4 regions of the Oceanobacillus caeni genome follow, and region 4 is predicted to be linked to each of the others. Evidence: riboswitches for the same ligand, from Rfam matches in the RefSeq annotation. Region 4 holds a riboswitch; each other region holds the start of a gene.

Region 1 (7,713 bases), on a different contig from region 4:
GCGGCAACACCAACTGGATCAAGCACGACTGGGATTCCTTTTTCATTCGCAGCTTTACCAGCGAGGATCATTGCTTTTACTTCCGCTTCTGTAATCGTTCCAATATTGATGAGAACCCCATCTGAAGCTTGAGCCATGTCATATGCTTCTACTTCGGATTTTGCCATGATAGGTGCTCCGCCAAATGCTAATAGGCCATTCGCAGTAAAATTCATGACAACTTGATTTGTCAAATGATGAATGAGTGGTGTTTTTTCTCGAATGTTTTGAATGATAACTGGATTCATTGCTTCACTTTCTCCTTCCTAATTGCCCAGTGATTCGTCGGTCCATGACCAGAACCTAAGGTAAAGGAGTCGGCAATTGCTGCTGTGACAAAATGTTTTCCAGCCTTTACCGCTTCATATAAATTTAATCCCTGACTTAAATAGGCAGTAATCGCAGCTGAATACGTACAACCCGTTCCGTGCGTATTCTTCGTGTCAATTCTCTCCGATGAAAATGTGTGAAGGCTTGAACCATCATAAAGAAAATCTGTTGCTTCTCCCTCCATATGCCCACCTTTGACTAAAGCGGCCCCGGCACCAAACCTCTCCACTAATACTACTGCAGCTTGCTTCATATCATCCGTTGAATCAATCTTTTCCCCTGTCAAAAATTCCGCTTCTGGAATATTCGGTGTCACAAGTGATGTGAAAGGTAAAAGGCGCTCGCGTAAAAAGTCACGAGCCTCCGCTTCAATTAAAGCATCTCCACTTGTTGCAACCATAACGGGATCCATTACATATGGGGCGCGGATTTGTGGGATTTTTTCCGCAATTACTTTCATCATATCTATGTTTGCAATCATTCCTGTCTTAAATGCAAGGATTGGTATATCCGAAATAACAGCATCTAGTTGTTGTTCAATCATTTCTAATGGTACGTGGTGAATTGCTTGTACTCCTGTTGTATTTTGGGCTACGACAGATGTGATGACAGACATGCCGTAGCTTTGTACTTCTTGGAATGTTTTTAAATCTGCCTGGATTCCAGCTCCACCACTAGGGTCTGTTCCAGCGATTGTGAGCGCTGTTGCAACTTTTTCCATTATTGTGTCACCGCCTTGTTACTAGGCCATTCCTCACATGTATAAGACATTTCCCAAAATGCTAATTCAAGTTGACAGCTTTTGCGAAAGGCATCCTTCATCCGTAACTTCTCTTCCGTGGAAGCATTAGCTGCAAAAGCGTCTAATCGTTTCCGCATTTGCTCTGTCTCGTGACCGGATTCTGCGTAAAAGTGAATCCATTTATAGAAAGGGTGGTCCTTCGTTGGCTGATATTTTTTTATTAATTCCTGTCCAATTTCCAAATACGTCCAAGGACAAGGCAATAATGCACTTAAGGTTTCACCTAAACTCCCCATATTAGCATGGTAGAGCATATGCTTAATATAATGATCTCCTGATGGTGGGAGTGGGTGACCTTGGAGATCTTCAAAACGAACTCCTATATAATCTGAGAAGTTTAGATGTGGCTGGACTTCATCATACAGTGTAAACTGAATTTGCTCATGAAAATATGCCATATCCTCTCGGTTTGTAGATTTGGAGAGTGCGATACTATACACCTGTACAAATGCATTTAAAAATTCAAAATCAGCTTTAATATAATGTTCAACCGCTTGTTTAGGAAGTTCCCCTTTTCCTATCCCTTGAACAAAAGGGTGATTAAAAATAAGTTGATAAATATCGTCGTTTTCTTTTCTTAATTCGTCTGTGAAAGTCATTGAAAAAGCCTCCTTGCTTTTGTTAGTAGTTTCATAGTTAAATTCGTATTATATTTTTAATCTTCATTCGTGATACGATAAACACACCGATGATTGCTCCTGTTGTACTGCTTACAATAAATGGCGGTACAAACGCTAGAGCACCAACTGAATTTCCCATAAAGATATAGGCAAATGGCACAGCGAAGAGTGCGCCAATAACTCCGCTGCCGATACTTTCTCCAAGAGCGGCCAATGCATTTTTCCCCGACATTCTATAAAAGTAAGCTGCCAAAAATGCACCAATCATGCTTCCTGGAAAAGCTAATAATGTTCCAAGGCCGAGCAAATTACGAAGCAGACTAATCATAAAAGCGATAATCACTGCTGGCCCCGGTCCAAGTGTCACAGCTGCAACAATATTAATTGCATGCTGGACAGGATATGCTCTCGCAATACCTGCTGGAAACCAGACAAGCTGAGCTGTGAATGTTCCCATTGCGATAAGCACAGCCATTGTAGTTAATAAACGTGTTCGATTCATCCCATACCTCCCTAGATTACTAGAGGTAGTAAAAGCGTATATCCATTTTTACCCACCAAAAAAGCCAGATTCTTATTGAACCTGGCTTGATAAGCTGAAATAGGTGGACAGATTGAAATGGAAACGTCCGACTACTTCCCTCCGCTGGTATTATCCAGATCAGGTTCATAAGAGTCAGGAAGTGTATTCGCTTCCCTCTCAGCCCACACCTTTTGGGCACCCCTAGTAGTAAATCTTTATATTAAATGAAGCACTTACAAACTAACCATAACAAAGAAAGTTGCTATTGTCACTTGATTAGATCAAAGATTAAAAATAAATAGTAGATTACTAGTTTAAAATACTTCCCTCCTGTCCATAATAGAATTAAGAGAACAGGGGAGGAAAATAAAGATGAAAAAATTATTATTTACCGCATTTATATTTATTATATTATTTTTTACTTTTCCAAACACAGGTACTAGTCAAGGGAAAGGAATAGATCAGGAGTATCAAGTGATTCCAGATGAAGCGATTCGTCTTCGTATTTTAGCAAATAGTGATGACGATAAGGATCAAGAATTAAAACGTAAAGTTAGGGATGAAGTAAACAAAGAAGTATCTAGCTGGGTTGAATATATGACAGATATTGAAGAAGCACGTCAATTAATTCAAAATAGATTGCCGGAAGTGGAAGAAATTGTAGCCAACGTAATAGAAGAAGAAGGATTTGAAAATGAATTCACGGTTGAATATGGCAAAAATGTAGAATTCCCAACAAAACTCTATGATTCTTACTTATATCCTGCGGGAAAATATGAAGCAATTTTAATTACCATTGGAGAAGGGAAAGGGGATAACTGGTGGTGCGTATTATTTCCACCGCTATGCTTCCTAGACTTCTCATTTGGAACGAGTGTGTCTGCAGCGGATGCAGAAGAGGCAGAAGAATTGGAATTAGAAGAAGAGCAGGAAGAAGAAGAAAAGGAAGTAAAATTTTTCTTATTTGAATGGTTAGGATGGTCATAGTTCCTCTATTTCGTGCATAGGATGATAGAAACAGAAAGAATCAATCTATTACATTTAATAGAAGGGGTGACGAACATGCATATTATACCGGCAAATGAAGTTTCAGATGTGATGTTAGAGGACTTTTTTAAGCGGAATGAAAATCTAGATAGGAATAGTTTAGTGGAAAAGGGATTCGTGGTAAAAATTAATTCCAAAATTGAAGGTTGTTTTATTTTAGATGAAATGGATGAAAAAGATGCTTATTGGTTAAAACAATTATATATTACAAGAACCGAAGCAAATAAATTACCAGTATTACTGGAATCTATTTTAACAATCGCAAAGTCTTTGAAAGCAAAAAGTGTTTATGTACACAGTCATCAACCAGTTGTGGATATATTATTGGAAGCGCTGCAATTCCATCCACAAAAAGATGCGAGTTTTGTGGACAAATATCCACTTAAAAAAGGAAGTTGGTGGACATATAACGTTTCTTAATAATGAAGATGGGGTTGTCCACTGATGGAAGTCAACTTTATAGGAAGAACGGACCGAATTGTATGGAAAATTTTAAAAACATATGCACACAATCCACAAGCTCTTGTGCATAACTTGTTAGAAAACTGTTGGCAATTCGACATATATGTGTATAAAACGACAAATGTAAGTGAAAAGAGTTTAAATGATGGGAAAGCCCTTGTGGATAATTTCTTCATGCTTTATTATTTTCCCTCATTCCTCTAAAATATAGAAATAGAGAAAAGAGGGAACTAGTGATATGGAAACAAAACGATGGAATGTAACGATAAACGAGTCAATGGATAAGGATGCAATAGAGGAGGCTGCGGCGCTACTAAGATCGGGTGAAACAGTGGCTTTCCCTACTGAAACCGTATATGGTCTTGGTGCGGATGCGACGAACGAAAATGCGGTAGCAAAGATTTTTACAGCGAAAGGCCGTCCACAGGATAATCCACTAATTGCACATGTTGCGACAAAGGAACAATTAAAAAGACTTGTGGATAATATTCCACCATATGCTGAAAAGTTAATGGATCTTTTTTCACCAGGTCCAATAACATATATTTTACCAACAAATGGGACATGTGCGGAAAATGTCACGGCAGGATTATCCACAGTAGGAGTTCGAATTCCGGATCACCCTGTTGCTAGGGAGTTATTGAAAACATGTGATATCCCAATTGCAGCACCTAGTGCCAATGTTTCGGGAAAACCTAGTCCGACATTAGCGGATCACGTATGGGAAGATTTGCAAGGTAAAATATCCGGATTATTAGATGGCGGTGCGACTGGTGTAGGGGTAGAATCTACTGTCCTCGACTGTACACAAGTTATCCCCATTATCCTTAGACCAGGTGGAGTGACGAAAGAGCAATTAGAAGAAGTAGTCGGAACGGTAATAGTGGACCCATCCCTTGCGAATAAAAACGAAAAGCCAAAAGCACCGGGAATGAAGTATCGCCACTATTCCCCAGAAGTACCTATGTGGTTAGTCAAAGGATCTGTGGAAAAAATTCAACAGTTAATTAATGATGAGCGTGAAAAAGGGAAAAAAATAGGAGTGCTCGCTAGTTCACAAACATCTGCAAAACTTGAAGTTGAAGATAGCTATCCACTTGGGGATAACATCCATGAAATTGCTACTCATCTATATGATGGATTACGTAAATATAAACAGGGTGATGTTGACCTTATCATTTGTGAAGCTTTTTCCGATTCAGGGGTTGGTCAGGCGGTCATGAATCGATTACAAAAGGCAGCAACAGAATATATAGTAGAAGGAATTTGATAAGAGAATATAACTTCATATACCATCCACTCATATTCCCCCTAGGACATGCATATAGTTTACAAGCATGCTCTAGGGGGTTAATTTATGACTGGATCCTACATAGAAGAAATAATTTCCTTTCTTTTTATGGCATTTGCTTTAGGAATGGATGCTTTCTCGGTAAGTCTTGGATTGGGAATGCAAAAGTTGCGACTAAAACGAATTGCTTTAGTCGGACTAGCAATTGGAGTATTCCACATCATGATGCCATTAATCGGAATTATTTTAGGAAAATTTATATCTGGTGCGATTGGAAACTTTGCAGTACTAGCTGGGGGTGTGTTGTTACTAGGAATTGGGATTCAGATGATCATTAATGCCTTTATTCATGACTCTAAGCAAATGTTAGACCCTAAAGGATTTGGGTTATTAGCAATTGCTTTTACCGTGAGCTTGGATAGTTTTTCAGTTGGTTTAGGTTTAGGAATGTACGGTGCCAAAACTGCGATTGTTATCATCACTTTTGGTGTTATAAGTATGTTACTTACCTGGATTGGGCTCCTTTTAGGACGAAAAGTGCACGGATTTTTGGGAATATATAGTGAAATACTTGGTGGAAGTATTTTATGTGGGTTTGGTTTGAATTTATTAATAGGTTAAGGATTCTTGTTAAGGCAAGGGTCCTTTTCTCTTTAGAGGGTGTTCAAAAGGTCTCGTAAAAATGACATTCGATGTTTTTTCAATAGGAAATAATGGAAAATCTATTACTATCGCCCGTGTCCGAGCTCGGTTCTTTTTATCCTTTTTTTGAAAGCGCCTTTAGTTAGGTTTTTGACAAAAATTTGAACAATGTTGGATTAGAATGTGATATATTTGAATTATGAGATTGTGAAAAGGAGAACAAAATGGAGGTACCATTATGAAAATTTTATTTGTATGTACGGGAAATACATGTCGTAGTCCGATGGCAGAAGCCCTATTAAAAAATAAACTGCCAGAAGTCGAGGTGCAATCAGCAGGCATCTTTGCGGGTTATAATCAGCGAGCAAATGATAAGACAGTTCAAGTATTAAAAGAACATAATATTGATATAGATCATAAGTCTCAACCAGTGACAATACCATTGTTAACATGGGCGGATGTTGTGTTAACAATGACCTCACAGCATAAACAATCTTTGATTATGGATTTTCCAAATCAACAAGAAAAGTATTATACGCTAAAGGAATTTGTACTTGATTCCGATAAAAGAGTGTGGGATGAATTGAAAAAGGCGTATGCGGTCTTAGAAGAGAAACGTTTGCAAATCAAACAGCAAAATAGCAAACTACCAGAGTATGAATTAGAAATTTTAACGGATCAACTATTACAAGAAGATATTGCAACGATTCGCAGCTTGGAAGCTAGCTTAATTAATTACGATATATCGGATCCGTTCGGTGGAAGTTTGACCATTTACCAAAATACTTTAAAGGAACTAGATCAATATATTGACCTACTAATTCAGAAGATAAAACAATAATCGGGGGAGCAACTTATGAGGAGAAAGTATCGCTTTAGTTTACGCTTGAAATTGGTTTTATTCATTACGATATTAGCTATGATTACGTATGGAACAAGTGCCTTTTTCATTTATATTTTATATGACTATGTACGAATGTATATACAGATACCGTTGCATTGGTATACCATTCTCACCTTATTTGGTGGAGTATTTTGGTCTGGTCTTTTAGCCTTTTTTGCAGCCTTTCTTATTACAAAACCATTGGAAAAGTTGTCAGAAATCGCCTCAGAGGCAGCGAACGGAAATTTAAATCAGGAAGTTCCCATTCCAAGCTCAGATGATGAAATCAGGGATCTAAGTGTTTCTGTGAATACGATGCTTAAAAATCTAAACCAAATCGTTCTTGATATTAATAAAAACTTTCAATATACAAACGAAGCGGTATTACTAATGAAAGAGACCTCCAATTAATCCACTGAGCATTCTCAAGCAATTAGTACGGCTATAGATGAGATTTCTAGTGGAGCGGAGCAATCAGCTGGGGCGATTCAAAGTACGGCAGAGTCTGTGGAAATGGCTACGGATTTGGCTGCGAAGGTTCAAGATAAAGCTAAACAATCTAAAGAAAAATCAATTACAATGCTACAAACATTAAAGGAAAGTAAACTTGTTTTTCACCAATTAGTAGATGGGATTAATCTACTGGCAACTGAACAAGTTGCTTCATTAAAAGATGTTGAACATTTGCAGCGAAATGCAAAACAAGTAGAATCTATTGTTTCTATGGTTGGAGAAATCGCTGGGCAGACAAATCTGCTTGCACTAAATGCATCGATTGAAGCGGCTAGGGCTGGCGAGCATGGTCGGGGCTTTTCAGTTGTTGCAGAGGAAATTCGCAAGTTAGCAGACGAAAGTGCGAAGGCGGTAGAAAACATTTCTAGCTTAATTTCTTCTATTCAACGTGATGTTCAACTTGTTGTAAATAAGATCAATGGGAATGTTGAAGTTGCGAAGAAAGAATCAAATAATGGTAAAAAGACCAATGAAGCGATTAGTCAAATGGAAGAATCTGTTAATGACGTTGCGGAGGAAATTGGTAACATATCGGGATTAGTAGATAATCAATTACAGCTA
Region 2 (7,713 bases), on a different contig from region 4:
TGTTCGTTTATTTTTTCAATCGTTTTCTTTGTAGCATCATCATGACTTCGTATTTCATCGTCCTCAAGAATTCTTCGTACGACACTTGGGTCACAATATGGAACAAGATGGAAATGTACCTCCCCATGCTCATCATTCAAAACAACTGGAGTAAAGTCGTTTGTATAGTTACCAATGATATGAAATCCTTTTTCCTTCATGATACTACTGCCGAAATTCAATCTACCTGGACTATCATGATTACCCGCAACAGCAAGGACAGGGGTATTAAGCTTTATTACAATCGTTTCAAGAACTTCATCCAATAAATGGACAGCTTCAGTTGGAGGTACAGCACGATCATATAAGTCACCTGCAATGATAACCACATCGGGCTTTTCCTCTTCTACCGCTTCAACGAATTGCTTTAATACAAAACGCTGATCATCCGTCATATACACCCCTTGAACTAATTTTCCAAGATGCCAATCTGCCGTATGAAAAAACTTCATTATTATCCATGCTCCCTTCTATTCTCATTTAACATATATTTCATTCATTTTTTTAGTTTTATATTTTCATTAATATAGAAGACTTCTATCAGTAGGGTTTTTCCTTCATCCCCTACTGATGGTTAGTCACACTTATCGGATCTTTTCAGGCAGTTGATCTGCCACCTACTCCTTCCCCAGAAGCTTGAGGTGGGATAAACTATAAATCCTTCGTTCTATTATACCATTTTTCAAATTGAAATTAGATTAGTATAGCCTGGTTTTAAAAATGCTAGGATGAGTTTAGCTATTTTGGAATTCCCGTTTAATCCTGTATGATATGGGTATACGTTTAAATACAATTGGAGGTTATCATCGTGACTCAGACATTACAATTTGAAGCGGCTTGGGACAAAACGATAGCAAATAAAGACAGAGAAAAAATAAAGCAGGAATTTATAAGGGTAAAAGAGAATCTTTCAAAGGAAGAAAAAATACAATTTACCACTTTGGGACATGCAATCAATCATAAAGGGGAATTACTAGTAACGGTTCTCGTTCATAATACCTCCAATTCGGATTTCACTTTTCACCATGACACGATTCAGTATCATGCAAATGGTGAATTAATTGCCGGGCATATCTTCACCATTCCTAGATTAGTTATTGAAAAAGAAACAAGTATACCTTGGACATTTATTTTTCCTAAACAACAAATATTAAAAAAAGAAATTCCTTCAAATGGGGTAATACTAATAAATAAGACTTCCATCAGTGGAGGATTTCCTTCATCCACCACTGATAGATAGTATACGGACAATTGATCTCCCACCTACCTTCTTTGTTTCCCCAGAAGCTTGAGGTGGGATAAAATAATGAACGTTTTTTTCGACTCATATTATAAATGTCTTTTAATAACAATAAGAATATATTATATCGCTTTTGAACGGGGTTGATTGAAATGAATAAGGAATCGGAAAATCAAATAAAAGATGAATTAGCTGAAAGGCAGAGATTGGAAGACGTCATTCAGGTTATTAAAAAGAAAAAAATAGCACTGAAGGAGAAAGCCTCGGGTCTAAGAGAGAGTATTATCGATCTTAGAAAGGATTTTTGGGATGATGTTACGGTAAACCTAGACGAACCAGACGATATAATTGAAACACAAGCTAGTTTAAAACAGCAAGCTGAATTTTTAGCTGAACGTGAACGGTCACATGGAAATATAGATCATGAGAGAAAAACATTAGATTCGTTACAAGACTCACCTTATTTTGGCAGAATTGACTTTAAGGAAAACCAGACAAAGGAAGAGGAAAAAATCTACATTGGTAAGGCTTCTCTGATGGATGAAAAGGATGAGAATTTTCTCGTATATGATTGGCGTGCACCTATATCAAGCATGTATTATGACTACGCTCCAGGACCTGCTCAATATGAATCGACGGAAGATACCATAAATGGTGAAATAACATTAAAAAGGCAATATATTATTAGGCAAGGTCAGATGAAAGGTATGTTTGACACCGGCCTCACAATCGGAGATACCCTACTTCAGCATGCTCTTGGTAATAATGCTAACACAAAAATGCAAAGCATCGTTGCAACGATCCAAAAGGAACAAAATAAAATTATTCGTAACGAACGGAGTAATCTTTTAATTGTGCAAGGAGTGGCTGGAAGTGGAAAAACGTCAGCCGCATTACAGCGCGTAGCCTATTTAATGTATCGTTTTCGTGAAGAGTTAAATGCAAATGACCTTCTCCTTCTTTCACCAAATCCACTATTCTCAAGTTATATCATCAATGTACTTCCGGAATTAGGAGAGACAAATATTGGCCAATCTACCTTCTTACAATTTTTAAGAAAAAGGATTGAAAAAAACATTGAAATTGAATCTCCTTTTGAACAAATCGAGTACACCCTTACAGAACGACATAAGGATAAAAACGATATACGAGTTATAAATATGGACTATAAATCAAGCTTATATTTTAAACAGATGATTGATTCCTATATTTCTTATTTAAACCATACTGGAATTCTTTTTAAAAACATTAAATTTAGAAACGAAATTATCCTATCAAAAGAGGAAATTACTCGATATTTTTATGCACTTGATTCTAGCATTTCTATTCCAAATAAATTGGAACTTGTTTCTAAATGGCTTTTAAAGGAAATTCGTCATATCCAACAAAAGGAAGTTTCTGAAGACTGGGTTTTGGAAGAAATGCAATTATTAGACAAAGAAGATTACCAGAAGGCATTCACTTATAGTCAGGATATGTATGGTGATGAAGATGACCCGCTTCAAGAAGAAATGTTTTTGCGTAAAGAAGTGATTCAGCGGGCATTTGCCCCAATTAAAAAACAAATTAAACGATTGAAGTTTGTCCATGTGCTTGCCACGTACAGGAACCTTTTTGAAAAATGGGAACCAAATCTAAAACCAAAGAATTGGGAAACAATCGCTACATTTACTGTAAAACATTTAAACAAGCGCTATTTAACGTGGGAAGATGCTACACCATATGTATATTTCAAAGGAAAAATTCTTGGACACGATGCAGACCGTTCTATACGTCATTTATTTATTGACGAGGCACAGGATTATTCTGCTTTCCAATTTGCATTTATAAGACATATTTTCCCTTATACGAGAATGACACTTCTAGGCGATGTTAACCAGGGAATATACGCTCATACGACAAGTGAAAATCCTCTTATCCCGGATGCGGTGGAAAGTAACCATGAACGAATTACCTTAACAAAAAGTTATCGATCAACAAAAGAAATTGTAGAATTCTCAAAACACTTTGCTCCCGGTCATTCCATTATTGAACCTTTTGAACGGGAAGGAAAAAAACCTACCCTGCTTCAAACTGAAAATAACTTAGTTCAAACATTGTTATTGGAAATTGAAAAACTACGTAGATATGGTCATGAAACCATCGCACTAATTTGTAAAACAATGGAGGAAACAAATCAGATTTATGAATTACTACGGAAAGAAATTGATTTATATCCAATTAATGAAGAAACTTTTTCTTTTGAAAAAGGCATTTTGGTACTTCCTGTCTATTTAGCAAAAGGGATTGAATTTGATGCAGTTATTATTCCAGATGCATCAAGTAATCAATACAATCGGGAATCTGAGCGAGCGTTATTCTATACAGCATGCACTAGGGCCATGCATGATTTAACAATGGTCTCACCAGGGGAACCTTGCTTGTTTATTAAAGAAGCGGATAACGATACGTTTAAGGTGGGATAGTCTCCCACCTTTTTATTTACCAACAGATGAGCCCTTTACAAAAATCATAAAGTATGTTTTATTCATAATAGAAGAAAAATTGCATATCCGAAAGTTAGCACTAGGGGAGCTACGGTGTGTGGCTGAGAAGAGAAATCTGACCCTTATTACCCGATCTAGATAATACTAGCGTGGGGAAGTGCGGTTCACTGTATGATTCAATGAAACTTAAATACATACATGTAAACTGCATTCCCATACGGAGTGCAGTTTTTTTATTATTATTTTAGGAGGAGATTTTATGAGCAACTATTGTGGGACAAGTAGAATTGCAGGATGTCAGTTTAGTCTACATCCGATGAGTGACCGGTTTGTAGATATTATTCTATCAACACTGGAAGAGGTCGATACATCAAAAGTATGGAAGAATACAGATGATGTGAGCACATGTATTCGGGGGAAAATGGTTCATGTTTTTGATGTAACAAAGGCCATTTTCCTTCATGCAGCAAAAACGGGAGAGCATGTTGCTATGAACGGAACCTTTTCTATTGGTTGCCCGGGGGATTCAGATGCCGATGTGTACATGGATGAAACAGATACCCCGTTGAACGAAGAAAAGGTGAAGTCCATCTCCCAAGTCGCTGGTTGTAAATTTTCTCTTTATCCGTTAGGAAGAGAAGATTATATGGATAAAATCTATGAACAAATCGATTTATCCAAACACCGTAACGTTAAAGTAATATCTACCCATTATGCTACAAGATTGGATGGAGATGTGCATAATCTCTTTCAAGCATTATATGAATCTTTTAAACTTATTCAGGATCAAGTTTCTCATGTTACGATGACATTTAGTCTTTCTGCGAATAGTCCAACGAATCAAGCATAAGGAGTTTGTAAAATGACAAATCAGTGGAAATTAAAAGAAATAGTTCTTATGTCCATATTAGGTGTCGTATTTGGGATTATATATTTAGCCTTTTTCTTAGTTGGTCAGGTTATCCAAAATATTCTTGCCCCATTTGGTCTAGCTCCATTTGGTTATGAGATTATTTTTGGAATATGGTTTATTGTTTCTATCGTGGCGGCTTACATATTGCGTAAACCAGGAGTTGCCTTTACCGCAGAAGTAATTGCAGGAATTACCGAAGTGTTACTAGGAACTACTGCAGGACCGGGACTTATTCTTTCTGCTGCGGTCCAAGGTGCAGGTGCAGAACTCGCATTTGCTTTGACAAAATGGAAAGATTATCGATTACGCGTGTTAATATTTTCCGGTATGTCCGCAGCGCTGATTAGTTTTGTATGGCACCTATTTTACGCTGGAAACATTACATTAACACCATGGTTACTTGTTGCTACATTAGTTGTGCGTGTAATCAGCGGAGCACTCCTTGCAGGGGTTCTAGGGAAATGGATAAGTGATCAACTTGCAAAAACAGATGTACTACGTGGATATGCATTAGGAAAGGAGCTGCAAAAACGACGTGAAACAGGAGCAGCGTAGACCTCTACTTCTTATCGAAAACTTTTCATTTGACTATGAAAGCTTAGACCAACCAATAATTAATAGAATCCAATTTTCGTTGAATAAAAATGAGACGACTATTCTTATGGGGTCTAGCGGTTCTGGGAAAAGCAGCCTCGCCCTTTGTTTAAATGGATTGTACCCTGATGCCGTTGAAGGTGTTTCTTCCGGTGAAATCTATTATCGTGGAAAAAACATACGTGATTTCAAAAAAGGAGAATTAAATCAGGAAATCGGGATTGTTTTTCAGGATCCTGAAAGCCAATTTTGTATGATTACAATAGAAGATGAACTCGCGTTCACGTTGGAAAACATTAAGACCCCTCCTTCCGAGATGGCTCGGCGCATCTCGGAGGTATTAAAATTAGTCGGAATGGATGGGTTACAGAATAGAAAAATTCATGAGTTATCAGGTGGACAAAAGCAGAAGATCGCCCTAGCATCTGTTCTTCTGCTTGAACCTAATATGTTAATTTTAGATGAGCCTACAGCAAATTTGGACCCTGTTTCTAGTCTTGAGTTTATTCAGTTAATTAAATGTGTTCAGGAAAAACATCAATTAGCCGTTCTTATTATTGAGCATCAAGCAGATGATTGGCTAGATATCGTAGACAGAGTCCTTGTGATGGGAAGAAGTGGCGAACTGATTGCGGATGGAAATGTGAATTCTATCTTTATGGAAAAGAAAACATTATTGGAGCAAGAAGGCGTATTTTTACCAAAACGATTTTCCAATACTGCTGATTCCTTTCGCAACTTCAACCATCGTATCCTCCCTTCAGAAGATGTGATTTTAACTGTAAAAGACATGAGTTTCTATCGAAAGAAACAAATCATTTTGAATGAAATAAATTTAAACATACGGAGCGGGGAATTCATCGCAATTATTGGAGAAAACGGAGCTGGTAAGTCTACACTACTACAATTAATGGCTGGATTATTAACCCCATTTAAAGGAAATATTTACTTTTTCGATAAACCAATGGAACATTGGGACCAAAAAGAACTTAGAAAACGAATGGGATACGTTTTTCAAAATCCAGAACATCAATTTATTACGGACACCGTGTTGGAGGAGTTAACATTTGGCTTGAAATTAAATGGATATTCGGAGAAAAAAATAAATTCTACAGCAACCAAACTTATGAGGGAATTTCACCTAGAAAAACATCGATTTAGTAATCCTTTCTCCTTAAGCGGTGGACAAAAACGACGTTTAAGTGTTGCAACAATGGTGGATGAGACACCAGATATTTTATTTTTTGATGAGCCAACGTTTGGTCAAGATGCTCGAACAACAAGGGAATTCATGAACATGATTGAACGACTAAGAGAAAGTGGGACAACCATTGTCTTTGTTACCCATGATATGGACATTGTGGATATAACAAATCGCGCAATTGTATTACACAAACAGAACATTGTCTATAATGGCGAACCTGAAAAGCTCTGGCAACAGGAAAAGATTTTGAAAAAAGCAAGATTACGCTTGCCTTATCGAATCCGAAACAATCATGAAGAAGGTGCTGTTTAATGATCTCGTCTATTAATCCATCTATAAAGGCAATAGCGGTATTAATACCAGGCATTTTACTTAGTTTTACTTTTGATGTATTTACACCACTTTCCTATTTTATATTTATTCTATTCGTAACCTTTACTATGGGGGATATCTCGGTTATAAAATGGCTCAAATTCTTCAGTCCGTTCTTTCTCGTTGCATTAAGCTTTGCTTGGATGACGATTCTTTATACAAATCAAACCTTTTCCTATGGAGAAGTTATGTTTACATTATGGAGGTTTGAAATAACTACTGGCAGTATACTTACAGGGACTAGTCTCGCACTTCGGTCTCTTTGCTTTGTGGCATTGTCTCTATTATTCGCTTTAACAACGGATTCCACTAAATTTATGCTTAGCCTTATGCAACAATGTAAAGTACCACCTAAAATCACATATGGTATTTTAGCTGGATATCGGTTTTTACCTTTATTTCAACAGGAATTACAGATATTAAGACAGGCACATCGCATCCGTGGTGTAGGAAGAACAAAAGGGTTAAAAGGAAAAATAAATCAATTCCGTAGATATGCAATTCCGCTACTAGCTAATGGGATTCGCAAGGCGGAACGAGTAGCTATTGCTATGGAATCAAAGGGGTTTACTGGAGATACAGATCGTACCCACTATCATCAGATGACCATCGAAAAAAAAGACTGGATCTTTTTTTCCTTTATTGTCGGGGGATTTATTATAATAGTTGTATTTTCGTATAATTTGGGGTATCTAAATATATTCGGAAAAAGGGTTTAGGAAATGGCTGGGACATTACTAAATGGGGTACAGCCAACATTTCGGAAATTTTGTACGCTAAGCAAATTTCGACATGATAAAATTCGATTTTCCTTACTTTAAGGGGTCCAACAGTAAAATGTTCATATCGGTTTTGTTGGTATCCC
Region 3 (7,713 bases), on a different contig from region 4:
GGGACAGGTGGTGACAAATCGTTCAGCTTCAATATAAGTACCACATCTGCTTTTGTTCTAGCTGGTGCTGGAATTACGGTTGCTAAGCACGGAAACCGGAGTATTACAAGTAAATCTGGAAGTGCGGACGTTTTAGAAGCATTAGGTGTCTCCCTAAGCTTATCCAAGGACCATGTGGAGGAATTACTCCATGAGAATAAAATTGCATTTCTATTTGCACCAAATGTCCATGGAGCATTAAGACCATTTACGAAAGTGCGAAAAGACTTAGGTATCCGAACTGTTTTTAATATCATTGGCCCATTAACCAATCCAATTCCATTAGATACGCAGCTCTTAGGTGTATACAACAAAGCCTTATTACCCGTTCTTGCCGAGTCGTTGAAAAAATTAGGACGCCGTCGCGCTGTTGTTATTAATGGCGCTGGAAACGTAGATGAAGCGACATTATCCGGGAAAAACAACCTTATATTCTTAAATGAAGGTCATATAGAAGAACTCACCTTAACTCCTGAGAGTGTTGGATTACCAACCTATACGAAAGAGGAAATCATGGGTGGAGACGCTAAACAAAATGCAGACATTTTATTAAGTGTGTTACAAGGAAAAAAAGGTGCTTATTATGACACGATCCTTCTCAATGCAGGACTCGGTATTTTTACAAACGGAAAAGCCGAAACAATCCAAGATGGTATTGAACTAGCAAGAGAAAGTATTGAATCAGGAGCTGCTTTAGAGAAATTAGAAAAACTAATCGAGTATAGTAAGAAAATTCCAAGCGGGGTGTATTAATTGACTATTCTAGATAAAATCCTAAAAGAAAAAGAAACGGAAATAAAACAGTATTTCAATCAAACGTTTGAACCAATTGATTATGATTCTACTATTTCATTAAAAGAAAAAGTTCAATCATCTCATTCCATGTGTATCATCTCAGAAATTAAACGGTCCTCCCCTTCTAAGGGAAACATTAAGATGGAGGTAAACCCTGTTCAACAAGCAAAACAATACGAAGCATCCGGAGCTTCAGCTATTTCTGTTTTAACCGATCCAGCATTTTTTAATGGAACGATGGAGGATCTACGTGAAGTAAGGAAGGCAGTTAACCTACCTATTTTGTGTAAGGACTTTATAATCGATTCGATTCAAATTGACCGCGCTAAAGCAGCAGGTGCGAATATTATCCTTCTAATTGTCGCTGCACTTGATGATACAAATTTAGAAAAACTTTATCACTATGCAAAGAACCTAGATTTGGAGATTCTCGTTGAAGTGCATAATGAAGAAGAAATGGAACGTGCCTTGAAATTAAATCCCGAGATTATCGGGATTAATAACCGAAACTTAAAGACATTTGACGTTAATATAGCTACTACAGAAAAACTAGCATCCATGGTAACAAATCCTGACACTATCCTAATCAGCGAAAGTGGCATGAAAACACAGCAAGATGTCATTCGTGCTAGAGATGCTGGTGCAAAGGTAATTTTAGTCGGAGAAACACTTATGCTAGCGGATGATATCGATGAGGCCTTCCGAGAATTAAAGGTTCCCCTTCTATTGAAAGGAGCTAAATGATTCATGCTCGTTAAGATATGTGGTATTCAGACCAAAGCAGCTGCTGAGGTTGCCGTAGAAAATGGGGCAAATTTAATTGGCTTCGTTTTTGCCAAAAGTAAGCGGAAGATAGAACCGGAAGAAGCTACCAAAATTGCTGAAACCATTCCAGATCACGTGAAAAAAGTTGGCGTATTCGTAAATGAATCCATTGATAAAATGATAGAAATCGCCGAAACGGTTGGATTAGATTATATCCAATTACATGGGGATGAAACACCTGATATCGCCCGAAGGATTCCTTATAAAGTCATTAAGGCCTTTGCCATGGAACCCGAAACTGTCTCTACGATTTCTGATTATCCTTGTGATTTTTACCTATTAGATAGTCCTAAAGGTAAATACCGAGGCGGAAACGGAAAGACATTTGATTGGGAATTAGTTCATCAACTTACGATTGATTCCAGTAAAATTCTGCTTGCAGGTGGACTAAACACTGAAAACGTTCGAGAAGCTATTACTACAATTAACCCAGCAGGCGTCGATGTATCTAGTGGCGTTGAAACAGATGGCGTGAAGGATCATAAAAAAATAAAGCAATTTATCCAAATAGCTAAACAAACAAGAAAGGATGAGAACATTGACAACGTACACCATGCCTGATAATAAAGGAAGATACGGAGAATTTGGAGGACAGTTTGTACCAGAATTATTAATGCCCGCATTAATAGAATTAGAAAAAGCTTACGAGGAAGCTATGGTTGATCCTTCCTTTACAGAGGAACTGGATTACTATTTAAAACAATATATAGGAAGAGAAACACCATTATACTACGCGGAACAATTATCCAAACAACTAGGTGGTCCAAAAATCTTTTTAAAACGGGAAGACCTTAATCATACTGGGGCGCATAAAATCAATAACACAATTGGTCAGGCGTTACTAACTATAAGAATGGGTAAGAAAAAAGTGGTTGCAGAGACCGGTGCTGGGCAACATGGAGTGGCAACTGCTACCGTTTGTGCTCTTCTAGGTCTTGATTGTATCGTATTCATGGGTGCTGAAGACATGAAACGCCAGAAGCTTAATGTATTTCGTATGGAACTATTAGGTGCCGAGGTGCGTAGTGTCTCTCAGGGAAGCTCAACATTGAAAGATGCAACCAATGAAGCCCTACGTTATTGGGCTAGTCATGTGAATGATACGCACTATATTCTTGGATCGGCCGTTGGACCACACCCATTCCCTAAAATGGTTCGTGACCTTCAATCCGTTATAGGTAAGGAAACAAAGCTCCAAATCATCGAACAAACTGGGAAGTTACCTGACGCTGTCGTAGCCTGTGTTGGTGGTGGAAGTAATTCCATCGGCATGTTTCACCCATTTATTGAAGACGAAGAAGTAAAATTATATGGAGCAGAAGCTGCAGGTTTAGGTGTCGAGACAAAGGATCACGCCGCATCTTTAACCAAAGGAAAACTTGGAATCTTTCACGGTACGTTGTCTCATCTATTACAGGATGAAAACGGGCAAGTAAAAGAAGCCTTCTCTATTTCAGCAGGATTGGATTATCCAGGAATCGGACCAGAACACAGCCATTTACACGTTACAAAACGAGCAACATACAAACCAATTACAGACGAGGAAGCACTAGAGGCATTTCAATTCTTATCGAAAACAGAAGGTATTATCCCAGCTTTAGAAAGCTCTCATGCTGTTGCACTTGCAATGAAACTAGCAAAAGAAATGACTTCTAAAGAAACACTAGTAATCTGTCTTTCTGGTCGTGGGGACAAAGACGTGGAACAAGTAAAAGCTAGATTGGAGGCAGAATAAGATGGGGAGACAAAAACTAGAACAGGCATTACAACAAAAACAGGCAGCCAACCAAAATTTGTTTGTTCCTTATATCATGGCTGGTGATGGCGGATTAGATCTATTAGAAGAACGTATTAACTTTTTACAGGAAAGTGGAGCTTCCGCCATTGAATTAGGCATTCCTTTTTCCGATCCAATCGCTGATGGTCCAACCATACAAGAAGCTGGAATTCGTGCTTTAGCTAATGGTACATCATTAGCATCCATTTTAGAATTTCTGAAGTCAACGAAGGTAGACCGCTCCATTCCGATTATTTTAATGACCTACGTAAACCCAATCTATCGTTATGGAATGGAACAGTTTGCTAAGGACTGTGCGGATTCTGGGGTAGACGGTATCATTATCCCAGATGTCCCAATGGAAGAAGAAGGCCCGATTGCAACCCACTTAAAAAATGAGAAAATAGCATTTATTCGCCTTGCTGCTATGACTAGTCCAGAGGAACGATTAAAAGAAATCGCAAGTAAATCAGAAGGTTTCCTTTATGCTGTAGCCGTAATGGGGACTACGGGCGCTAGAAGTTCCCATGGCGACAATGTAAAAAGCTATTTAGAAAACCTAAAGAAATATAGTACCGTTCCTGTATTAGCAGGATTTGGTGTATCTACTGTGGAACAAGCGCATGAGTTAAGTTCTCACTGTGATGGGGTTATCGTTGGTAGTAAAATTGTTGACCTCTTACACCAAGGAAAAAACAACGAAGTGAAAAATTTAATCCAAGGAAGCATTCAAACTAGTATTCATGCATAACATTTTAAGAAAGCAATTTACTTTACCCAGGATTTACCAATTGGTATGATGAATTTGTAATATAATAATCACTAGGGGAGCCTTTGTCGCTGAGAATAGCAATACCCTATTGCTTAAACCCTTTGAACCCGATATGGATAATACTAGCGTGGGGAAGTGCAGCCAAAAGGATTTTAGATGTAAGATACATCTATTGTACAAAAGACTGCACTCTTTTTTGGAGTGCAGTCTTTTTGATTTAAGAGGAGGGGTAATTTTTGCAAGAAGAATGGTTCTTTTTAGACAGTGGGCATCAGGATGCAGCAGTTAATATGGCAATGGATGAATCCCTATTAAACTGGCATAGTGAGGGTAAAATTCCGCCAACATTACGCTTTTACGGTTGGTCACATCCTACTTTATCGGCTGGTCAGTTTCAAAAAGTACATAAATCAATCCATTTCGACAATGTAAATAGCTATCATTGCCAATTTGTTCGTCGTCTAACCGGAGGAAGCGCTGTACTACATGATAATGAATTGACTTACAGTATTGTAGTTTCAGAGGATCACCCAGAAATTCCAACCTCTATTAAAGAAGCCTACCACGTCCTATCAAAAGGGCTTTATGAAGGTTTCAAGAATCTAGGAATCACGGTTGATTATGCCATGCCCGATAGAAGCGCCATGAAAGAAAAGACAGCTGTATGTTTTGAAAAGGCCGCATTTTACGAAATGGTAGTAGATGGGAAAAAGTTATCAGGTAATGCGCAAACAAGGAAGAAGGGTGTTCTACTGCAGCATGGGTCCATACCAATGAGTCTCGATATCAAGATGCTCTATGATTTATTCCGTTTCCCATCTGAAAAAATAAAACAACGTAGACGTGATGCTTTCCAAAGCAAAGCTATCACTATCGACCAACTAACAAATAAACAGAAATCATTTGACGAAGTGAAGGATGCATTCTATCAAGGATTTCAACATGGATTAAACGTTACTTTCCGTCCTTTTGAATTATCAAAACAACAATGGGAAGAAGTACATCATCTAGCAGAGACTAAATATCGTTCAGAGGATTGGAATTATCATCGATTACTAAAGGAGTCTATTAAAAGTGTCTAAACAAGAGGAATATCTCCGTAAACCTGAATGGTTAAAGATTAAATTAAACACGAATAAGTCCTATACTGGATTAAAGAAGTTAATGCGTGAGAAAAGTCTAAACACTGTTTGTGAGGAAGCAAGATGCCCGAATATTCATGAATGTTGGAGTGAAAGACAAACAGCAACATTTATGATCTTAGGTGATACCTGCACACGCGGTTGTAGGTTCTGTGCGGTCAAAACCGGTCTACCTAGTGGATTAGATTTAGGAGAACCGAAGCGGGTTGCAGATTCTGTTAAAATAATGGGATTAAAGCACGTCGTTGTAACCGCTGTAGCTCGAGACGATTTAGATGATGGAGGCGCCGCTGTATTTGCCAACACCGTTCGTGCCATTCGAAACGCAAATCCTGGCTGTACGATTGAGGTATTACCTTCCGATATGAAAGGTGATTATGAGAGCCTACATACCTTAATGGATAGTAAGCCGGATATTTTTAATCATAATATAGAAACCGTTCGCAGATTAACAAAGAAAGTTCGCGCTATTGCCAAGTATGATCGTTCCTTACAGTTATTACAGCGTGTGAAGGAGATTGCACCAGACATACCAACCAAATCTAGTATAATGGTAGGTTTAGGTGAAACCAAAGAGGAAATCATCGAAGCAATGGATGATTTACGAGCACATGACGTGGATATTATGACAATCGGTCAATACCTACAACCAACCAAAAAACATTTAAATGTGGAACGCTATTATCATCCAGATGAATTTGCCGAATTAAAAGAAATTGCACTTGAAAAAGGATTTAAACATTGTGAATCCGGCCCACTTGTTCGTTCTTCCTATCATGCGGATGAACAAGTTAGTAATTCCTCCAAGCAAAATCGAATTAAATATATGAAGGGCATTGAAAATCAAGAAGAAAAGCAGATCTTTTAGTTAAAAATGAAGAGGCCCTTATTGGCCTCTTTTTAATTTAGAACAGGATATCCTAATTTTTCAATTACCTCTTTCATTTCCTCCGCTTTTACTTCCTGCTCGTTAAACGTTGCTTTCACCTTGCTTGAGTTAAACATAACTTTCGCTTCTTCTACACCATCCATTTTACCAAGTTTTGTTTCAATCTTTTTAATACAAGATGGACAAGTTAGTGGTTCTAATTGGAATTTTATTGTTTTCATTATAAATCTCTCCTTTGTTTTGTTCTACCTTTATTATAAAATCCCTTTTGTTTCTTTTCTTTGACCTAGGTCAAGTTTTAACAATTTTATCTTAAACTTCTGCAACTGGAACTTTTCTTCCCCCCTTCCTATTTCCATGATTAAAACGAATAAGACGCATTGCATTTAAAATGACTAGTAGAACACTTGCCTCATGAATGAACATTCCTGAGGCTAAATGGATGGAACCTGCTAATACCCCAGCTAATAGGACAAACACAGTTCCTACTGCGAAAAACGTGTTTTGTTTCATGTTACGAATCGTAGCTTTGGATAAAGCGTATGCATGAGAGAATTGCATAAGTTGATCCGCCATTAAGACAACATCGGCAGTTTCCATTGATACATCTGTACCGCCTTCACCCATCGCTAAACCTATATCTGCTGTAGCAATTGCAGGTGCATCATTAATTCCATCTCCAGCCATTGCAACAACATGACCTTCCGCTTTTAACTTCATAAGCATTTCCACTTTGTTTTCTGGTAGTAATTCAGCATGGAATTCATCTAACCCTAATGTTTCGGCAACTAATTCTGCTGTATGTTTGTTATCACCTGTAAGCATAATCATCTTCTTAATTCCATTTTCACGTATCTCGGCTAGTGCTTCTACTGCATCTTCTCGAATTTGGTCAGCAATGGAAAAGATTCCAGCAATTTTTCCGTCAATGGCCACAAAGATAGCTGTATTTCCTAATTTCTCCCGTTCTATGGCATACGCGCATACTTCCTCCACCATATGGATCCCATCTGCATTCATTAATTTTCTATTTCCGATGGATAAATGATGGCCTTCTACCGTTGCTTGAATACCATTACCTTTCATGACTTCAACATCTGTTGGTTTCATGAAAAGTTCCATTCCTCTATCATTCGCTTCTTTTACGATTGTTCTACCTAAATGATGTTCTGAAGCCGTTTCAGCTTGAGCGACCAATCGTAATACATCCTCTTCCTTATACTCACCGAACACTTTAATATCTGTTACTTCTGGTTTCCCTTTTGTTAATGTACCAGTTTTATCAAATACAATGGTGTCTACTTTAGAGAATATATCCATTACTTCTCCACCTTTTACAAGAACGCCATGTTTCGCGCCATTTCCGATTCCTGCTACGTTAGATACTGGGGCACCAATGACTAAGGCACCTGGACAAGCAACTACTAGGAAAGTAATAGCTATGTGTAAGTCTCTTGTGATGAGATACACAAGT
Region 4 (7,713 bases):
AATATTTGAGGCATCGAATGGTTTAGGAAAAGTGTTATCGCCGATTCTCGGTTCTTTATTGGCTCTCATTATTTGGTATTCAGTATTTTTTGCCTTTCCTGTGATTAGTCTTATCTCTATTTTATTGGTTTGGATATTTATTAAGGAAAAACGAAATTTCCAAGCGCCTCCCCCTTTTAAAAAATATGTAAAAGGGCTTTTAAGTGTCTTTAAACATGAAGGCAGATGGCTATTCACAATCTATTTAGCTGGTGGAACTTGTCTATTTACGCTTTTCGGAATCCTTTTTTATTTATCGGATATCCTTGAAACAAAATACAATATTAATGGAGTTCCAAAGGGCCTTATTCTTGCAATTCCGCTTCTAGTAATGGTTTGTACATCCTATATCACAGGTAGTAAAATTGGAAAAAACTTAGAAAAGATGAAGTGGCTTTCGGTTTTAGGTTTATTTCTGATGACGCTATCTTATAGTTCTCTTGTATTATTTGAAAAGCTTATTCCTTTTCTTATTGTCCTTGCCATTAGCAGTATTGGCGCAGGACTTGTCCTACCATGTGTCAACAGTCTCATTACGGGTGCAGTCGGAAAAGAACGCAGAGGCTTTGTCTCCTCTTTATATGGTTCTGTTCGTTTTATAGGTGTAGCACTTGGGCCACCCGTTTTTACCCGTTTAATGGATTGGTCACGAACGGGAATGTTTCTTTCCATAGCTGCTTTTACCCTACTTGTAGCCTTGTTAGTACTATTGTTAGTCCATGTTAAAGGGAAAGACGGGAAAGAAAAGAAAAAAAGTAATATTCGATACAAATACACGTAAGTTCATGGCTTCTTTCGCCATCCAAGTGTATAGGTCTTTTGAAAAGATATTTCACAAATCATATCCACCACCTTGGTTGAAATCTATTGGCTAATCAATGCAAGAAAGATTAATTTCCAATCGATTATCAACGCTACAAATAGAAAAATAAAGAAATTAAGGAAAAAGAGCGGTCTACCAGGTAAAATTCTTTTTTTGACGGAGATAATTATTGCGATGACACCGACACCACCATTCGAAACACCTTGACGCATTAATATTCCGATTCCCGTACCTAAAAAAACGGAACCAAATAAAAGATCCAAAAGTAAGCTTCGATTTTTCACGAAAATAATTTGTTCAAAAAAATCAACAGATAAAGATGTCACCGTAATGGAAAGAAGCGTCCACAATGCGAATCTTTTTCCTAAATATTTAACACCTAAAAATAATAAAGAAGCATTCACTATCCATAGTGCTAGTCCCATTCCAATGTGAAACAAATAACCCAAGAGAACAGTAATCCCACCAGCCCCACCAGAAGGAATGGAATGGGGGAACAAAAATACCCCCATTCCCAGCCCTTGAATAGCTCCCCCTGCTACAACTAAGCCGAATTTTAACATAAATGAATTCAATAAAAATCCTCCTTACAAATAGGGCTGCATTCTATTCAATAGACGGACAACCTATCTTATTGTATTCAAAAGTAAAAAGAAACATGCTTAACGATGGTATGAGTGGCGGAAGACGTAAGAAAAGCGTTCAAATCGCAACTCATCGAAAAGAACGGATTTTATCTACCCCTCCAACCTGATCCCTACAACACCCAACATGTAATCTAAACCTTTATGGTTAATTTTTGATTAAATGGGAAGATTATTAAATAAATTAAGGTAAAAATAGGAGGCAAAAATATGAAACGAATTTTATTTCTAGCTTCAATATTTATTTTAGCTTTAACTTTAGTAGCATGTGGTGGCAATAACAATGATAATAATGATACGACCACCAATCAGGGAGCCGATGTAACAAACAACGAAAATCAAGATACCAATGAAGCTGATGATAAAGCCGGCAACGATACCAATGACACAGCAACTAACAATAACAATGGGACCGAAGACATGCGGGCTAAAATGGATGAATTGAATTATGATGATTTCGAGTTATCTGTCAAATATGACGGGGATAAAGAATATGAAGCAAGCCTAGAAAAAAATCAAGACGGTAGTGTTGAAGCGGATTTAGAAGATGAAATTAATGGAGTTGATATTCACGGTCAAGAGGCATTTGACGAGGTTTATCCAAAAGTTAAAGAGCTAACGATTGAACAGAATACGAATAAAGACGATGCTATTCAACAAGCATTAGATGCATTTTCCCTAGAGTCAAATTACAAGGAAATAGAATTAGAAATTAAATTTAAAGATGGCACGAAAATAGAATTCAAGGATAACAAATAATCACTAAAAAACAGGCAAACTACAAAGGTTGCCTGTTTTTTAGTGGTTTGTTTTTCTTAGGGAGGAAGAACCCCTGGTACGTTTTCTTTATCATAATTTAAATGAATCATTCATAAATCATAAGTGTGGCAGCAAAATAGTAAGCGTTTTCTAAACAAGAGGGGTGAGTTAGTATTTTTTAATGCGAACGCTGTAAGGATATTAAATAAAGGGGGGTATTAGATGGCTGATTTACACAAAAATAATAAAGTGGATTATGAAAGTATCGTAGAAAGTGAGCAATTTAAGCATTTTATGAAAGATAAAAGAAGGTTTACGGTACCAATGACTGTTTTCTTTCTCATCTTTTACTTTTTGCTTCCTATATGTACGTCTTACACCACCTTCTTAAATACACCGGCATTTGGGGATATTTCGTGGGTCTGGATATTTGCGGTTGCCCAATTTGTGATGACTTGGGTGTTATGTACGATTTATGTGAGAAAGGCAAACTCCTTTGATGAAAAAGTTGAAGCTATTATTCACGACCAAATTAATAAAGGAGGTAAAGCCTAATGGATCCAATCGTTGTCATCCTTTTCATTGCTATCGTTATTCTAACTTTGGTAATCACGTATTTTGCCGCGAAGAACACCAAATCAACTGGTGACTTCTACACAGCTGGTGGGGGATTAACTGGCTGGCAAAATGGATTAGCCATTGCCGGTGACTACCTATCAGCTGCATCTTTCCTTGGAATAGCTGGGGCGATTGCGTTAAACGGTTTTGATGGATTCTTTTACAGTATTGGATTTTTAATTGCTTATTTAGTTGTTTTATTTTTAGTAGCGGAGCCATTGCGTAATCTTGGGAAATATACACTTGCTGATATGATTCATTCACGATTTGATTCGAAAAAGGTAAGAGGTGCGGCTGCACTAAGTACGATTACAATCGTTCTGTTTTATATGATTGCACAGCTTGTAGGAGCGGGTGCACTCATTCAGTTATTATTTCATATTGATTATTGGATTGCTGTTTTAATTGTTGGTGTTATGATGACCATTTATGTGCTTTTTGGTGGAATGATTGCCACTAGCTGGGTGCAGATTACGAAGGCTGTTCTTTTAATGGCGGGAATGGTTATTATGGCATTTCTTGTTCTTTGGAAATTTGATTTTAATATAGCTGCCATGTTTACTGAGGTGAAAACTGCTACAAGCCATGGCGCTGCTTATTTAGAACCGGGATTAAAATATGATGATCCATTAGGAACGATTTCCTTAATGATTGCGCTTGTTCTCGGTACAGCCGGTTTACCACATATTTTGATGCGTTTCTTTACGGTAAAAGATGCGAAAACAGCTAGAAGTTCAGTTATTACAGCTACCTGGACGATTGGTATCTTTTATATTCTTACGTTATTTCTAGGCTTTGGAGCGGCCATATACGTTGGTCAAAATGAAATACTTGCAGCTAATTCGGGTGGGAACATGGCGGCACCGCTACTTGCAGAGGCGTTGGGAGGTAATATTTTATTCGCCTTCATATCTGCTGTTGCGTTTGCTACCATTCTAGCGGTTGTGGCAGGTCTTGTATTATCTGGAGCCTCCGCTTTTGCCCATGATATATATGGTCAAATTATTAAAAAAGGGAAAGCTACGGATAGAGAACAAATGCTAGCTGCACGTTATGCGTCATTAGCAGTTTCGGTGTTATCGATTATTTTAGCCTTAGGTGCGCAAAGCCTTAATGTTGCATTCCTTGTTTCGCTTGCTTTCTGTATCGCAGCAAGTGCCAATTTACCTGTCATTCTTTATACGATATATTGGAAGCGGTTTAATACGACTGGTGCGATTTCAGCAGTATTATTCGGTCTAATTTCTGCATTAGTTTTAGTATCGATGAGCCCGAGTGTTTTCTCGCCAGAAGCGGGGGCAGCGTTATTTGTCGGAAATCCAATCTTTCCATTAGAAAATCCAGCACTTGTTAGTGTACCACTAGGCTTTCTCGGAGGTTACCTTGGTACGATTTACTCAAAAGAACAAGATCTCAAACGCTATGCAGAGGTCAAAGTAAAAGCGCATATTGGTAATAGGGAATAGGGGTTATAGGGACAGGTCGAGACCACTGAAAAAAAGGTGCTTTTACAGTAGTCTCGAACCTGTTCCTTTGTCTCACGCTGCTCGTTTACTTCTATTCTCTGTGCTCACAGATGTAACCAGTCTTGATCCTTTCGAAAGCACCAACGCTAATACAATGGAACATGCAATAGCAGAAGAAATATAAGAGATGCCATTCATAATTAAGGAATAAATAACTGGCGCCTGGCCTGCTTCAATTGCATATTCACTGAAGAAAACTATACCTGCAAGGAAATGCCAGAAGTAACGGGCAAATCCACCGACGAAGGTTGCGATAATTATCCAGACAATAGCCTTGCCCATGTTTTTGCTTCTTAAGTTATTTTTAATTGGGTTGATAAATAGTCCTGCAAAACCGACACATGCGAAAGCTACGAAATACTCTATGAACGCTTGTAATGGTGTTAGAATCCATGCTTCCCCAATGGCAATTTGTAATAATCCCCAAAGGAATCCACTGATAATTGCCGCTAAAAATCCTCTGCGAAATGCGATGATGAATATCGGCACCATCGCAAAGGAAATGGAGATGGACGGTCCAATACGGAGTGATGGCAATAAATCGAGCACAAGGGCAAGTGCCGCAAAAATGGCCACCTCAATAAGCGTTTGTAAACCTAATTTTTTCATTAAAAAAAGCCTCCTAATTGTGTTTTTAACGCACCAAAAGGAAGACATAGTTACCTAGTTTACTAGATAGATTTCACATTACGCATAAACAACTAGTAAACTATTCACCACATCCCTACGCTAGAATTAACTAACAGGTTCGAAGGGTAAGAACAATTTGTTCCCTCTCAGCTTTCGCTCCCCTTGTGGTCACGTTATTCGATTTACTCATGATAGTATCATACTTTCTGTCTTTTGAGAAGAGGGAGGTCCGTCACTTGAGCCCCGTCTCTTTATTTCCCCTTTTCCAAAACTTTAAATAATCTAATTATCCAATATAGTATTATCCATGGGAAAATAAACTTGGTAGACCACTCTATTACATGAAGTATTATAAATGAAGTGTTTATGCCGAAAAACGGAAGTATTAACCAAAGTGCAAACAAAACGATGAAAGCAATAATTAAATTTTTCAAGTTAAAAGCCCCTTCTTTAACTTGACTTTTTCTCCATTTACCTCTTGAATGAGACCCAATTCCATTAGCTGCCCGCCAAATTCAATTATATCTACTTTTTCTTTCGGATACTTTTTCTGTAATTTACTTTCGATTTCACCTAATAGTTGCCCATCATTTATCCTTTCAATTGCATCAATACAAATCTCCGGCATTTCAAAAAAATCACCAGAAACAGGTTCCTCCACGATATAATTCTTCCTATCTTTTTGAATGGACAATGGATATAGGGTGATTTGCGATTCTAATGATAATTTCAAGCCTTTCACCACCGTTCTTTAGAAATGAAAATAGGATGCAAATGCACCCTATATCTAAAACTACTTAACCTTTTGGAATGATGAAACACCACCAACATGTTGCTTTAACTTTTTTTAGTTTACGGATTTTCATGGTTGCTACCCTCCTTTAAAGATTGGTCTTTATTATATTTTTTAAAGATTGTCATCCAATCTGGATACACTTGTTTAAAAGTTTCTACTAATTTAGGATCAAATTGCGTTCCTTTGCCATCTATAACACGTTGATAAGCTTCACCAAAAGGAAGTGCTGGTCGATATGACCTTGTAGAAGTCATCGCATCAAAAGCATCTGCAATAGCTGTGATTCTTGCAACAAGAGGTGTTTCCTCTCCTTTAAGTCCATCTGGATACCCCTTGCCATCCCATCTTTCATGGTGATGATAAACTACAGCGATATGATCAGCAATACCTTCTACATCTTTAATTGCTTTCGCCCCCACAACGGGATGAGTTTTAATGATTTCATATTCTTCATCTGTTAGTTTACTAGATTTTGTCAGAATGGAGTCGGGAATATTCACTTTACCGATGTCATGTAAAAGACACGCATAATAAAAATGATTATAATTGGATTCTTTCACTTGTTCGGTTGCTTTTGCTAGACTTATTGCGTATTCTGCTACGCGTTCACTATGACCACGAGTATAAGGGTCTTTTAACTCCAAAGTGGCAATTACTCCTTTAACAATTCCCGCTAATTGTTCATTGTAAGAATCTTTCAGTGCCTGTACATATATTAAAAAACGATGAAGAAGCATATAGGCAATAAAAGCTAATAAGATATTGAGAATAACAGGAAAGAATACGACAGGGTCTTGTATGAATACTCCTACCACTATGTACTTTAAGATAATTCCCAATGTAACTAGATAGAAAAACCGCTTATTGATAAAAATAGGAGAAAATAATATAATCACTACTTCTACTAAATTACCACTACTATATGATTCCTGATTACCAAAGTAATAATAAATATCAGTCACTAAGTTTGTGATTAAATAGGTGATAACGAGAATATATTTTACATTTTCAGGTTTACCCTTTTTAAAGAAATATATGGTAACAGGGATAAGACAGATAATGATGAAATGTTTAACGAAACTTAAATAGTACCAAATCTTATCTGGTAATTCTAATGCCCATGGAAAAAAGGGCAAAAAATTATAATAAAATATATCATATAAAAAGAATACAATATAAAATAACCACATAAATAATAAGGTAGCCCTTTTTTCTTCTTGTAATAATGACGTATTTTTCATCTATTTACCTCACTAACCAACGATGGAGTGGCCGGATGAATGTTGTTCCGATTGACTGTAGGACGATGGGAGTATACTTGACTCATGATGGGCTAACTTCCACAGTATTGGATTTTATTTGATACATTCGTTTATCGGAAATCAATAATAATTCTGAAATATTTTGCCCGTCTTCTGGATAGATGGCATGACCGATGGATAAAGTTACACCTGATTTACTAGATTCTTGACAATGGTTCAACTCGGCCCTAATCGACTCGTTCATTTGATTAATCAGATTTTGTGCAGAAGTACAATCCATATGGTTGAGTAATACAATAAATTCATCTCCGCCCCAGCGAACAAGTATGTGCTCTTTACGAATATTTTTCGTAATCGACCTACATAATTGTTGCAAAATGAAGTCACCATAATGATGGCCATAGGAATCATTAATCATTTTAAAATTGTCTATATCAATATTTAAAATTCCGATTCTTTCATTCTTGCATTTTGCCCGTTTTAACTGCTTTTCAAAATAGATGTAGGCATACCTGCGATTATAAACACCGGTTAGCGGGTCATGATAGGATAGGTATCTGAACTTATCATACCAACTTCCAATAAACCATGAAAAACCTGCATGTATGAATGTAAA

What was found. Region 4 has a riboswitch for thiamine pyrophosphate ahead of thiT (energy-coupled thiamine transporter ThiT). Riboswitches for the same ligand answer to the same signal wherever they lie in the genome.
Region 1: another riboswitch for thiamine pyrophosphate. It lies ahead of thiW (energy coupling factor transporter S component ThiW); the one in region 4 lies ahead of thiT (energy-coupled thiamine transporter ThiT).
Region 2: another riboswitch for thiamine pyrophosphate. It lies ahead of ACFQ18_RS14380 (YkoF family thiamine/hydroxymethylpyrimidine-binding protein); the one in region 4 lies ahead of thiT (energy-coupled thiamine transporter ThiT).
Region 3: another riboswitch for thiamine pyrophosphate. It lies ahead of ACFQ18_RS10275 (lipoate--protein ligase family protein); the one in region 4 lies ahead of thiT (energy-coupled thiamine transporter ThiT).

Annotation. Positions count from the first base shown of each region.
Region 1 is NZ_JBHTKV010000005.1:71,629-79,341, reverse strand. It holds gene thiM (hydroxyethylthiazole kinase) at 1-287, opposite strand, end outside; gene thiD (bifunctional hydroxymethylpyrimidine kinase/phosphomethylpyrimidine kinase) at 284-1,090, opposite strand; gene tenA (thiaminase II) at 1,090-1,770, opposite strand; gene thiW (energy coupling factor transporter S component ThiW) at 1,808-2,293, opposite strand; TPP riboswitch at 2,413-2,527, opposite strand; gene spoIIR (stage II sporulation protein R) at 2,687-3,301, shown strand; gene ACFQ18_RS05705 (hypothetical protein) at 3,377-3,781, shown strand; gene ACFQ18_RS05700 (L-threonylcarbamoyladenylate synthase) at 4,062-5,093, shown strand; gene ACFQ18_RS05695 (manganese efflux pump MntP) at 5,181-5,735, shown strand; gene ACFQ18_RS05690 (low molecular weight protein arginine phosphatase) at 5,995-6,597, shown strand; gene ACFQ18_RS05685 (HAMP domain-containing protein) at 6,613-7,050, shown strand; gene ACFQ18_RS05680 (methyl-accepting chemotaxis protein) at 7,153-7,713, shown strand, end outside.
Region 2 is NZ_JBHTKV010000024.1:14,287-21,999, reverse strand. It holds gene ACFQ18_RS14395 (exonuclease SbcCD subunit D) at 1-491, opposite strand, end outside; gene ACFQ18_RS14390 (SLAP domain-containing protein) at 848-1,279, shown strand; gene helD (RNA polymerase recycling motor HelD) at 1,432-3,744, shown strand; TPP riboswitch at 3,837-3,938, shown strand; gene ACFQ18_RS14380 (YkoF family thiamine/hydroxymethylpyrimidine-binding protein) at 4,025-4,615, shown strand; gene ACFQ18_RS14375 (ECF transporter S component) at 4,628-5,233, shown strand; gene ACFQ18_RS14370 (energy-coupling factor transporter ATPase) at 5,214-6,788, shown strand; gene ACFQ18_RS14365 (energy-coupling factor transporter transmembrane component T family protein) at 6,788-7,567, shown strand.
Region 3 is NZ_JBHTKV010000012.1:41,326-49,038, forward strand. It holds gene trpD (anthranilate phosphoribosyltransferase) at 1-792, shown strand, start outside; gene trpC (indole-3-glycerol phosphate synthase TrpC) at 793-1,578, shown strand; gene ACFQ18_RS10260 (phosphoribosylanthranilate isomerase) at 1,582-2,220, shown strand; gene trpB (tryptophan synthase subunit beta) at 2,198-3,394, shown strand; gene trpA (tryptophan synthase subunit alpha) at 3,396-4,187, shown strand; TPP riboswitch at 4,251-4,359, shown strand; gene ACFQ18_RS10275 (lipoate--protein ligase family protein) at 4,445-5,290, shown strand; gene lipA (lipoyl synthase) at 5,283-6,218, shown strand; gene ACFQ18_RS10285 (heavy-metal-associated domain-containing protein) at 6,251-6,460, opposite strand; gene ACFQ18_RS10290 (heavy metal translocating P-type ATPase) at 6,552-7,713, opposite strand, start outside.
Region 4 is NZ_JBHTKV010000020.1:18,408-26,120, reverse strand. It holds gene ACFQ18_RS13575 (MFS transporter) at 1-820, shown strand, start outside; gene ACFQ18_RS13570 (YitT family protein) at 904-1,437, opposite strand; gene ACFQ18_RS13565 (YusW family protein) at 1,717-2,265, shown strand; gene ACFQ18_RS13560 (DUF485 domain-containing protein) at 2,488-2,820, shown strand; gene ACFQ18_RS13555 (solute symporter family protein) at 2,820-4,349, shown strand; gene thiT (energy-coupled thiamine transporter ThiT) at 4,422-5,018, opposite strand; TPP riboswitch at 5,114-5,212, opposite strand; gene ACFQ18_RS13545 (hypothetical protein) at 5,470-5,772, opposite strand; gene ACFQ18_RS13540 (HD-GYP domain-containing protein) at 5,892-7,076, opposite strand; gene ACFQ18_RS13535 (GGDEF domain-containing protein) at 7,159-7,713, opposite strand, start outside.